DNA from 3 places in the Porcincola sp. LCP21S3_C12 genome. Region 3 is predicted to be linked to each of the others. Evidence: predicted binding sites of a transcription regulator. Region 3 holds the regulator's gene; each other region holds the start of a gene.
What was found. The regulator NrdR, encoded in region 3, represses ribonucleotide reductase genes. The targets are predictions, from matches to a motif close to CACAANATNTTGTG.
Positions count from the first base shown of each region.

Region 1: a site for NrdR is predicted at 1,524-1,537, ahead of ACTQ1N_RS06940 (ribonucleoside-diphosphate reductase subunit alpha). Genes of this name have one in related genera too.
Region 2: a site for NrdR is predicted at 2,263-2,276, ahead of nrdD (anaerobic ribonucleoside-triphosphate reductase). Genes of this name have one in related genera too.

Region 1 is NZ_JBQKGW010000010.1:32,625-36,872, reverse strand. It holds gene ACTQ1N_RS06945 (molybdopterin-dependent oxidoreductase Mo/Fe-S-binding subunit) at 1-1,358, shown strand, start outside; gene ACTQ1N_RS06940 (ribonucleoside-diphosphate reductase subunit alpha) at 1,616-3,853, shown strand; gene ACTQ1N_RS06935 (ribonucleotide-diphosphate reductase subunit beta) at 3,885-4,248, shown strand, end outside.
Region 2 is NZ_JBQKGW010000004.1:143,919-148,166, forward strand. It holds gene nrdD (anaerobic ribonucleoside-triphosphate reductase) at 1-2,109, opposite strand, end outside; gene ACTQ1N_RS03625 (hypothetical protein) at 2,648-3,256, opposite strand; gene ACTQ1N_RS03630 (DUF1858 domain-containing protein) at 3,237-3,455, opposite strand; gene ACTQ1N_RS03635 (carbohydrate ABC transporter permease) at 3,558-4,248, opposite strand, start outside.
Region 3 is NZ_JBQKGW010000008.1:68,637-72,884, reverse strand. It holds gene ACTQ1N_RS06140 (DUF5717 family protein) at 1-2,156, opposite strand, end outside; gene nrdR (transcriptional regulator NrdR) at 2,183-2,632, opposite strand; gene ACTQ1N_RS06130 (AAA family ATPase) at 2,629-3,285, opposite strand; gene ACTQ1N_RS06125 (hypothetical protein) at 3,296-4,248, opposite strand, start outside.

The DNA of each region.
Region 1 (4,248 bases), on a different contig from region 3:
AAGTGCGCGCCAACACCGGGCCTTACGGCAACCATTGTCTGACCGTCCCGATGAACAGCTGCTCGAAGACGCTACCGCTGTTCAAGTGTCCGAACATGGCATATGACCTGAAGGTCTACTACACCAACACACCGCCTGCCGGTGCCTATCAGGGCTATGGAACACCGAAGGGCAACTATGCGCTGATGATGGCGATGGCAGAACTGGCAGACAAGCTTGGCTGCGATTACAAGGAGATGGTCCTGAAGAATCATGTCGAGACAGGGTACCGGCTGGATATTCTGAAGGGACTTGGAGAGGGCCGCGAGGGGAATGTTGTGCCGGTCGGTTCCTGCGGCCTCAGGGAGGCAATTCTCAAAGGCTGCGATATGATCCGCTGGGGTGTCAGGGAGCAGTCTGACGATCCGGATGTCAGGATTGGAAAAGGCTTTGCCATGATCATGCAGGGCAGCGGTCTGCCGGGGCTGGACCATGCCGAGGCGATCGCCAAGATGGAGACAGACGGGACGGTGATTCTTAACAGCGGGTGCGCCGATATCGGGACAGGGCTGGATACTGTCTGCGCCAAGATTGTCAGCGAGGTCATGTGCATGCCGATGGAGCATGTGACCGTTCTGTCAGGGGACACGGACGCAGCAGCATTTGACACCGGATCCTATGCGTCCTCCGGTACGTTCTTCAGCGGAAATGCGGCACTGGATGCGGCAAAGAAGCTGAGGGAGGGGGTGCTGAGAGAAGCAGCACTTCAGCTCGGGGAGGAGGAGACCGACCTTGATCTCCGGATGCCGGGCGAGGTGTTCTCGAGGAAGACCGGAGCCGTGCTCAGCTATGGGGAGCTCTCCCATACAGCCTGCAGCGGAAGCGGCAGAGGGATGGTTGTTGCGCATGGCTCATACGTGACAACGGCATCCTCCGTGCCGTACGGCGCTCACTTTGCGGAGGTGGCTGTCAATATCCGTACCGGAGAGATCAGGGTTCGGAAGTTCTATGCGCTTCAGGATGCCGGAACACCGATCAATCCGGAACTGGCGCTCTGCCAGATGTACGGCGCAGCGCTCAAGTCGATCGGCCATACGCTCTATGAGGGGATGATCCTTGACAAGGATGGTGTCTGTCTGAATGCCAATATGACGGATTACGGTGTGCCGATGGTCTGGGAGCAGCCGGATGATTTCAAGGCAGTGCTGATCGATGTGAATGATGAATACGGGCCGTTCGGCGCGAAGTCCATCTCAGAGATCGCCTGCAACGGTGCGGCACCGGCCATCGGGATTGCAATCCATGACGCCTGCGGCGTCTGGATGGACAGCTGGCCGATGACACCGGAGAAGATTCTCAGAAAACTTGGAAAAATCTGAATCAGAACATCCATACAATTTGAGTAGTACGAAGGGGCTTCCTGCGCAGCAGGAAGCCCCTTTCGTTTTTGGAAGGACTTTAGGACCTGACTCATAGCCTGGCAGGAAGATTCCGCTTGAGCTGTACGCCGGCACATGATATACTGTCCAGCAGCTGATTTTCGATACAATATCTTGTAGTGTGAGGATATATGAGCACAATGATCAGAACGAACAGGAAAGATGCGCCTAACGAGACCGGCAGAATCGCCGCCGCCATGAAGGCACTCTGTTCCAATGGCGATGAGAAGCTACGGAAAGAGCTTCCGGCTTTCATCCAGAACTTGCAGAGAGACTTCCCGCAGGTGGACCTGTCACGTCTTGCAGACAGGTACCAGGCAATGTCCAGGCAGCAGATGACGGCGGAAGAGGGGCTGAGTCTTCTGACGAGAGCGGCTGCCGAGCTGACGTCCAAGGAGGAACCGCAGTGGGAAAGCGTTGCCGGGCGTCTGCTGTTTTACAGCTTCAGGTGTCAGCTTGATGAGACGGAGAAAAAACTGGGGCTTTCGGACTTTTACAGCAAGCTTTCTTATCTGACAAAGGAGGGGCTGTATGGAAGCTACATTCTCGAGCATTATTCGCAGGAAGAAATCAGGGCGGTTGAAGCATTTTTGGACGAATCCAGAAATCGTCTGTTTACATATTCCGGTCTTGATCTGCTGATTTCCCGCTATCTGGTCCATGATCACAAGGGGGTTCGGCTTGAATCTCCGCAGGAGATGTACGCGGGGATTGCGCTTCATCTTGCCATGAATGAAAAGAAGGACAGGATTCTCTGGGTCAGAAAATTCTACGATATGATGAGTCTCCATCAGGTGACGATGGCGACACCGACAATGGCCAATGCCCGAAAGCCCTACCACCAGCTCTCAAGCTGTTTCATTGACACCGTTCCGGACAGCCTGGATGGAATCTACAATTCAATCTCGCGGTTTGCGGATGTTTCCAAGTTTGGAGGCGGCATGGGCATGTACTTTGGCAAGGTGCGGTCGCGCGGCGGCTCCATCCGCGGGTTTGAGGGAGCCTCAGGCGGCGTCATCCGATGGATCAAGGTTGTAAATGACACAGCTGTCGCGGTGGATCAGCTTGGCATCCGACAGGGGGCGGTTGCAGTCTATCTGGATGCCTGGCACAAGGATCTGCCGGAGTTTCTACAGCTGCGGACCAACAACGGGGATGACCGGATGAAGGCGCATGATGTCTTTCCGGCTGTCTGTTACCCGGATCTGTTCTGGCGAATGGCAAAGCAGAATCTGGATCAGGACTGGTACCTGATGGATCCCCACGATATCCTGATGACAAAGGGTTATGCGCTGGAGGACTGCTACGGGGAGGAGTGGGAGAGAAAGTATTTCGAGTGTGTACATGATCCGGGCATCTCCAAACGGGTGGTCCGGCTCAAGGAGCTGGTCCGCCTGATTCTCCGATCAGCAGTTGAGACCGGAACGCCTTTTGCATTTTACAGAGATACCGTCAACCGGATGAATCCGAACAAGCACAAGGGCATGATCTACTGCTCGAATCTCTGCACGGAAATTGCACAGAATATGTCTGCGGCAAGTCAGGCTTCCCGGACAGTGACAATCCAGGATGGTGAACAGGTCATCCTGACGACGACTGTCCCGGGTGATTTCGTTGTCTGCAATCTGGCTTCTCTGTGCCTGGGTAATATCCATGTGGATGATCCCGAAGAGATCGAAGAAATCACGGCGACGGTCGTCCGGGCGCTCGACAATGTGATCGACCTGAATTTCTACCCGGTTCCTGAGGCGGCTCTGACGAGCCGGCGATACAGGGCTGTTGGCCTTGGCGTGTCCGGCTACCACCATATGCTTGCAAAGCACAGAATTACCTGGGAGTCAGAAAAACATCTGAAATTTGCGGATAAAGTCTTCGAGGACATTCACTTCGCGGCTGTCAAGGCGTCCGTGGCGCTAGCAAGAGAGCGGGGATCATATGCTGCATTTGCAGGCTCTGAATGGCAGACTGGCGAATATTTTGACAGGCGGAATTATCATTCTGAGCGGTGGGAAGCACTGAGAAAGGAAGCTGCAGGCGGAATCAGGAACGGCTATCTTCTGGCTGCGGCGCCGACAGCATCGACTTCGATTCTGATCGGAACGACAGCCGGCCTTGATCCGGTGATGAATCGATTTTATCTGGAGGAAAAGAAGGGAGCCATTCTGCCACGTGTGGCACCGGAACTTTCGATGGAGACCTACTGGTATTACAAGGCAGCGCATACGATCGATCAGACATGGTCCGTTCGGGCGGCGGGCGTCCGCCAACGGCATATTGACCAGGCACAGTCCGTGAATTTCTGGATTACGAATGAGTATAAGATGAGCCAGCTGCTGCATCTTTATATTCTCGCCTGGGAGGAAGGTGTCAAGACCGTCTACTATGTGCGGTCTAAGTCCCTGAATCCGAAGGACTGTGAATCCTGCTCATCCTGAGCAGGCTGAATGTTATGGAGGAGATGCAACCTTGACAGATGACAGGGTACTGAGGCATAAGCCGCTCTTTAATCCGATGGGAGACACGGATGTTCAGAGACGGCGCCTGATCAATTTCAATACAACCAATATCAATGACTTTAACAATATGAAATATGAGTGGGTCTCAGACTGGTACCGCCAGGCGATGAACAATTTCTGGATCCCGGAGGAGATCAATCTGAACCAGGACAAGTCAGATTATCCGAACCTGCCAAAGGCAGAACGCATTGCTTACGATAAAATCCTGTCCTTTCTGGTCTACCTGGACTCTCTGCAGTCTGCGAATCTGCCCATCATCAGCCAGTATGTGACCGCCAATGAAGTGAGCCTCTGCCTGAACATCCAGACATTTC
Region 2 (4,248 bases), on a different contig from region 3:
GTGCTCATCCTCGTGGATCTGAATCTCCCCATCATACCCGCAGACCTCACAGTAATCGCTCTTGGTGTTGAGCTCCGCATACATGATGTTCTCATAGATGAACTGCATAACCGAAAGCACTGCCGGAATATTGTCCTGCAGGTTCGGCACCTCCACATAGCTGATTGCGCCGCCCGGGGAGAGCTTCTGGAACTCCGACTCGAACTCCAGCTTGCGGAATGCGTCGATCTTCTCTCTGACATTCACATGGTAGCTGTTGGTGATGTAGTTATGGTCTGTGACATCCTTGATGATGCCGAACCGCTTCTGCAGGCACTTTGCAAACTTGTATGTTGTGGATTCCATCGGCGTACCGTAGAGCGAGTAGCTGATATTCTCCGCTTTTCTCCACTTCATGCAGTAATCATTCAGCGTCTGCATGACCTTCAGTGCAAATGGCTTTGCCTCCTCATCGGTGTGACTCTTTCCGGTCATCTCCACGCACATCTCATACAGGCCGGCATAGCCGAGGCTGATGGTCGAGTAGTTTCCGAACAGCAGCTTGTCTATCTTCTCGCCCTTCTTCAGCCTTGCAAGCGCGCCATACTGCCAGAGAATCGGTGCCACATCTGACGGCGTACCCATGAGTCTCTCATGACGGCAGCGGAGCGCCCTGTGGCAAAGCTCCAGGCGCTCATCAAGAATCTTCCAGAATTCGTCGAACTTGTCCGTTCCGGTCTTCTCCGCCTCCCGGACAGCAGAGCAGGCGACGTCGACGAGGTTGATCGTGACAACCCCCTGATTGAAGCGGCCATAGTACTTGTGCTGCCCCGGCGTGTAATCTCCTGCCTCTGCCTTGTTGCCAGCGTTGCAAAGTCCCTCCGGCTGCTGTTCATTGTCCGGTGTCAGAAAACTTCTGCAGCCCATGCACGGATAGACATCGCCCTTGAGCTCCTTCATCTTCTTCGCAGAGATATAATCCGGCACCATCCGCTTTGCCGTGCATTCCGCAGCCAGCTTCGTCAGATACCAGTACTTGGAATCCTCTGTGATGTTGTCCTCATCCAGCACATAGATCAGCTTCGGGAACGCCGGCGTGATCCACACGCCCTTCTCGTTCTTGACGCCCTGCATCCGCTGGCGGAGCACCTCCTCAATCAGCATCGCCAGGTCTTCCCGGGTCTGCCCCTCCGGCACCTCGTCCAGATACATGAACATCGTCACAAACGGCGCCTGACCGTTGCAGGTCATCAGTGTAATCAGCTGATACTGAATCGTCTGGATTCCCCTTGTAACCTCATCCTTCAGGCGGATCTCGGCGATCGACTCAACCTTCTTCTCGTCAATCTCTTCCCCGACCGCCCGGAGCTCATCTGCCGTCTGCTTTCTGAGTTTCTTTCTGCTGATGTCGACAAACGGCGCCAGATGCGCCAGCGTGAAGGACTGCCCGCCGTACTGGTTGGATGCCACCTGCGCGACAATCTGCGTCGTGACGTTCGCTGCTGTGTAGAAGCTGTGCGGCTTCTCAATCAGCGTCTCGCTGATGACCGTCCCGTTCTGAAGCATATCCTCCAGGTTGATCAGATCGCAGTTATGTTCCTTCTGTGCATAATAGTCCGAATCATGAAAATGAATGATCCCAGCTTCATGCGCCCGGACAACCTCCTCCGGAAGCAGGATTCTGCGGCTCAGATCCCGGCTGACCTCACCGGCCATATAATCACGCTGAGTGGAGTTGATGACAGGATTCTTGTTGGAGTTCTCCTGCTTTACTTCCTCATTGTTCTGCTCGATCAGCGCCAGGATACCGTCGTCGGTCGTGTTGGACTTGCGCGCAAGCGTCCTCTTGTAACGGTAGCGGACATACTTCTGCGCCACCTCAAAGCCGCGCATCTCCATGATACCGGTCTCGACCATGTCCTGAATGTCCTCGACATTGACCGCATGAGGCGCCCTGCGGACCTCCCGGGCGACATTCTCGGACACCGCACGGATCTGCACATCGCTCATCTGGTGGATCGGATCCACCTCCTTGTTCGCCTTCTCAATGGCATTGAAGATCTTCTCAATGTCAAACGTAACTTCCTCTCCGTTGCGCTTGATCACGTTTGTCTGTACATTCTCTTCCACGATAGCTCCGCCCCTTCCCACTGATTCATCATACAATACCTTATCCTTGCCGGAATTCTTCTGCAAACACGCACAGATTGTCTGTTTATTCTGTCAGCAGCCGCTCATATTTCATTTGCTTTATCCAGATATAGGCATGTATGTTTTCTTTTTCACAATATCTTGTATGTTTGTGCCTTGCTATCATATCGCAGCAGTACTCCTTTTGCAACATGGCAAAATAGACAAACTCCTGACTGCCTTTCTCGAAGGTCATTCCGCAGGACGTTTCAGGAACGCGGAAATCAGGCAACTCTCCAAACGCTTCCCCGCTGACAGACGGCGTGCGCTGCGGCTGATGATCCCGAACATATCAGGATTTCAGCGGCTGCTGCACACGCTTCGTGCAATTTGACGAAGCCAGCCGCCAGGAGTCATGATCTGCAAGCAAGCCTGCATCATGGCTTCCGGCTCGCCGCCTTCACAAAAATCCCCGCAGAGTCAAAGACCCTGCGGGGATTTTCCTCCATGTCAGTCCGCACTGCAGCCTGACCGGCGTTCATGATTTTTTTCGGATTGTGTAATGCATCCCGCCATTCTCATCCAGCGCGAACGGTGTGCCATCCAGCATTCCCGCCATCACACTGCTGCGGATCCTATAGTAGACAGCCGCATCGCCGTCCCACCCGGCTGCATGGATATCCTCTGCCATATGCCAGGAGACCTGGTCATCGGAGCTGCCGTCGACAACATTCACCCTATCACATGGCATCCCGTTTAAGAAGAAATCCTCGAATGCGCGGTAGATGCCGGAAGCAGAAGCGGCATCCGGTCTGTTCATCTGTCCGAACGCATACGCGACGCCGAGAAGTTCCTCCAGACGCTCCGGATGCCCGGAAAGCACGCCCTTCACCAGAGAAGCAAGCCTTGTCTCCGAATCTGCGATACGGCTCTGAAGCCATCCGTGGATATTGGTGACATCGATCACGCTCTCCAGTTCCGGGAGACGCACCGCAAAGTCTTCTGGTTTCCCGATCCACCCCTTCTCTGCCGAGTATGCAGCCAGTTTTCCAGCCAGCTCTTCCTGTTTCCCGATTTTATGATACAGCCAGTAGTGAACCGGCCCCAGATATGCACTCATCTGCTTCTCACCCTCTGCTCTCTGCAATCTTACTGTTGACCTCTTTCACGACCGCCTCCGCATCCACACCGTGGACCATGCAGGCGTCCCGCAGGCTCTCCCCGAGAGATGCCGGGCAGCCAAGACAGTGCATGCCGATTCCGAGCAGAACATCTGTCGTCTCCGGGTACTGGCTCACCAGCTCACCGATCAGTGTCGTCTCATCTACAAACTTACTTTCCATCATATGCCACCTCTTCTGCATTTTCCGCTGTCACCTGTATGTCTCAACTGTATGGTGGCATTATAATGGGGAATTAATAACTTTTACGTTGTCATAGCAACATAATTATCCTTTCACGCTTCCTGCTGTGAGCCCCTTCACAAAGAACTTCTGGCAGGAAATGAAGACAATGAGGATCGGAATCAGGCTGAAGACCGACAGGGCGAACACATATCCCCACTGCGTGAACTGGTGCTGGCCGAAGAACCCGGAGATGGCAATTGGCAGTGTCCGCTTCATGTCATCATTGATGACCGTGTTCGCCCACGGAAATTCCTCCCATGCTGTCAGAAAATTAAAAATCGAGATTGAGGCGATCCCGGGTTTTGCAAGCGGAAGCACTACATGGAAATACACGGTAAAAACATTCCCGCCATCGATATAGGCGGCTTCATCCAGTTCCCGCGGAATGTTTTCCACGAATCCCTTGATCATAAATGTTGAATACGGGATGACCCAAGCAGTGTAAAAGGGGATCAGCCCGCCAATGCTGTTGATCGTATGGAGCTTCACGGCCAGCTCATACTGCGGCACAATCATCGTCGTTCCGGGAATGATCATCGTCAGGATGATGAACGCAAACAAAAATCTCCTTCCCGGGAACCGGAAACGTGCGATACAGAACGCCAGCGCGGAGGATACAACTGCCGACAGGGCAACCGTACTCACAGAAACGAGGACGCTGTTCAGAAAGTTGTGCAGGAATCTGCCCTGCGAGAGGACGTACCTGTAATTTTCCAGCGTGATTTCCTTCAGC
Region 3 (4,248 bases):
GAGGCATACCGTTTTCCCTCACCGTCGCCCAGCAGAATTCTGGTCTGATCAGAGTAAATCCGGATAAGAGCTGCCGCATTTTTCAATGGCACTTCCCGCTCCTGCTGCATCCGGCTGTCCACCAGAATAATTTTCTTCATCCCCGGGCTGAGGCACTCCACCCTGTAGGTGAACAGAAGCCGGATCAGATTCGCGGCAAGCCGGTCTGTCAGCATCGGCCGTGTCAGAAACTCCGAATAAAGCGTTGCAAGATCGTTGTCAATGTGGCTCTGGGCCAGCTGTTCGGTCAGAAACGTTCCAATCGCAGGTCTCATGCTGTTGAAGATTCCCGGGATCTGCCTTCTTCCGTCCGCCATATTCCGGAAGATCCTTGCCTTTTTGTGCCAGTCCAGCGTATCGTTGTAGACAAAATAGCGTCTGATCACCTCCGGCATCGTCTCGATCCGGTACTCCTCGCAGGCATCCATATAATACTCATACAGGCCTGTCACAGACACTTCCTTCATAACAGCCATCTGAAAAAGCGGGAAAAACCGCCTGCTCTTCTGACCGCCCTCGATTGCCATCGCGCAAAGAGCGGTCAGTGCCTCTCTGGCACCGCTTTTCTGTGCGTAGTCCGCCAGCACTCTGTACAGAACAGGGTCGTAGTGAGGATTGCGCCGCTCGATCGAGGCAAGCTTCAGAGACAGCTGCTCTGTCAGAAGGCCCTGCCTGGCCGCAAAATTCAGGATCAGACGGATCGCCGGCGTGATCTCATGGAAAAGAGACGGCTTCTTTCTCAGCGCAAGCGCACCTTCGAGATACATGACAGGACTGCTGCATCCAAGCTCGATCTGTCTGGTCACGGCATCCAGTCTCAGCTCCTCCCCGGCCGCCGCATCCTCGAAAAGATACAGACATACCCAGCGAATCTGCCAGCTCGACGGATTCTCCGCCGTGAGTCTCCGAACCTCTTTTCGGACATCATCCAGATATGCACTGTCTCTTGTAAAAAAAGATGTCAGGAACAGAAAAAAGGCATATCGGTCCGGTGTGTCCAGCCGCTGAGGGGTCTTCTCCAGCTCAGACAGCAGCCGCTCAGCCTCTCGTCTTCTTCCATCTGCCTGAAGGATAAAAATCGAAAACAGATCCGCGTAGACATCCCTTCCCTGCGCACGTCTGTAGGCATTCAGAACAGAGTCTGTCCGACTTGCCCAGTTATGAAGGTCCACTCTGCCCGCCCGGTAATCAAGATACAGCGTCAGCGCCTTTTTACGCATGAGGCAGCGGACTCTGTGAAGCCTTCTGGCGTCCCCGTCGTCGATCCTGTCAGCCCGCACCTCGAGCTCCATCGTCTTGTAGGGGGTCCGGATTGTCACGCGCCCGTAGTTTTTACCGGCATGCAGAAAGTTTGAATCAATGATCAGACCGACCTCGCAGCTTCCGCCTGCAAACTCCTCCGTTGTGAGTCCTTTTTTCTCGGGGCGCAGGAACTGCGCATCCGATGAAATGCTGATCTCGAGATACCCCCAGGTACTGGCAGTCAGATGGATGGGTTCCCTCAGCGTCCCCTCCGGGTTAACCAGCTTTCGTCCCGTCCAGTCGCAGCTGATGTCGACGCTTTCCTTCGCCCCGGTCCCGACCAGAAACTCCTCGAGCCTTCTGAGCGGGTTTTTCTCCCCTTCCAGGCCGCTGTACAGTGCCCTTGCCGGCGCATCCGCCATCATCATCCGGGTTCTGTATGCCGGGGAAGAGAAAAGCCCGGAAGCAGCCGCGAAATCCTTCCGCGCGGCATCGACCAGTTCCTGCTCATTGTAAGGCTCCGGTACCTTCTGTTCCTTGATATGAACCGTGACCCGGACTTCATCCTGTCCGAGCCCGGAGCTGATGAAGATCGTCCCCTGCGACGTCTCCCCCGGCAGAAGTCCTTCTGTGTCAAATTCAAACCGGACGATGTTCTCATGCCCGTAAAACTCCGGGCTCTCCAGAAGAATCCGAGGATTATCTGAATGAAGAAAGCCCCGGACCTTCCCCTCACCCGGATGCGTGACAACAAAGGCTCCCTTCGCGTGCCCGCCTGCTTCCGTCTCGATCCGGACTGTGCGCCCGGAGAGCTGCATATGTGGAATATCATACTCAAACTGCCCGTTCAGCAGCTGCTCCAGACGATTTTTCATGACTGCTCACCTTTAACTTTCATCCTTCAGTTGATAATTTTCTTCAGCTCGTCCATGAACGTCCCGACATCCTTGAACTCCCTGTAGACAGACGCAAACCGGACGTACGCGACCGGATCGAGTTCCTTCAGACCGTCCATGATCTTCTCTCCGATCTCGGCACTCTTCACTTCCCCGCCTCCCTGGTTGTAAAGCTCTGTCTCGACACGGTCGATCATCTTCTTGATCTCATCCACCGGAATCGGCCGCTTATAGCAGGCCCGCATGACACCTGCCTCGATTTTCGCACGGTCATACTGCTGCCTTGTGTGGTCTTTCTTGATCACAACCAGCGGAATCGTCTCAATCTTCTCGTAAGTTGTAAACCGCCTGCCGCAGCTGTCGCACTGCCGTCTGCGCCGGATGGAATTGCTCTCCTCCACTGGTCTCGAATCGGTCACTCTGGTATCTTCACTCCCGCAGTATGGGCACTTCATATCGTCATTCCTCCTGCCTTATGCAAACTGTCCTCCTGATTCTCTTTCGGAAGGCTGAACAGGTAGCGCGCCGCCTGTTCCAGAATCCGGGCACTCTCCTCCGCACCGAACAGACTCGAATCCATCAGAATATGACGGCCATATGTCACATCCGAAGCGTGGCTGCAGAACTGGCGTCTGTAGTCTTCCCTGGCTTTGTCTTCCCTGTGAATCAGGGCTCTCGCCGCCTCCTCGTCCGTGTGCAGCATCCTGACGCAGTTCTGAAGGCGAACCTCGTCCGGTGCAAAAATATAGACATTCATGCACCGCGGATATGTTCTGAAGACCTCATCGCCGCCTCTGCCCAGAATAATGCAGGAGCTTTTCTCCACAAAGGACTTCAAAGCCTCCGACTGTGCCTGAAACATTACCTGTGCCCGAAGATCTTTCTCGCCGTCCGCTTCTTTCCGGAACAGCAGAAACTGTGCCTTTTTCCGGCCTTCCTCCAGCTGTGTGGCGGCCAGAAGGCGCGCTTCGGCCCCCGTGCTGAGAACCTGTGCCTCGACTGCGCTGCGGTCATACACCGGTACCCCGAGCAGTTCTCCGAGGCACCCTGCGATCTCGTGCCCGAGACAGCCAAACTTTCTCGATATAGTGATCACGTAATGTTCCATCTGACACCTCTCAGTCCTTCCCGTCTTTTACACCGAAAAACAGGCAAACACCAAGGCAGGCAGCCACCACAAGAAGCCACAGCGGAAACCAGTGTGTCTGTCCCGCTCCGACCAGGGCCTGCGTCAGTGGTGTGACAACAATGACAGCTCCGAGTGCAAAGGCAGGAAGCAGGGACAGAAGCGCTGTCTCTGCCTCCCGGTCGAGACGTACGTCATCCAGAAGCAGAAGCTTTGGAAACACCGGTCCCACCGTTATGCCCTCAAAGAGCTGGAAGAACAGCATCCCCCGATCTGTGAGTCCCCCGATGTGAATCAGATACTGTTCCAGAAGAAGCAGCGCTCCGGCTGTTCCCATCCAGATCAGTCTTGACACCCTTCCTTCCGGCCGGAACGCACCCGCAAGCACCCTGCCGGCCGCAATCCCAAGACTCACCATCAGAACGCCGTATCCGGTCATCTCCTGTGCCGCCCCCGTCTCGATCACCCTGTAGCTCTGCGGCCAGAGGACCATGCACAGCGTCAGAACCCCGGAAAGAAATGCGGCAGCGCAGCTGAAAGCTGACCGGGTGATGTATTCCTTCTCTGCCCGCCTGAGTCCGGCTTCATCCACATGAATACGCCGGCGTTCCTGTTCCCGAAAGATATCGATTTCTCTCGATCTGTCATCCAGTTTTCTCCGCATGTCCTGCCCTTTTATCAGCGATCTTCGGATGAAAAACGCCAGAAAGGCAGTCAGGATCTGGACAAGCCCCAGAAGCTCGCAGCCTGTCCGCCAGCTTCCGGAAAGCGACATGGCAGCTGACAGGATCCAGCTTCCGGCAAATGCCCCCACTCCTGTCCCGGAAAACTGGAGCATGACCGTCCTCTGATCATGTCGGATGACAACGATGCAAAGAAGCGTCAGGCTCATCCCAAGCCCAAGCCCGAGTACGAACGACCAGAGACAAAGATGCCAGAACATTC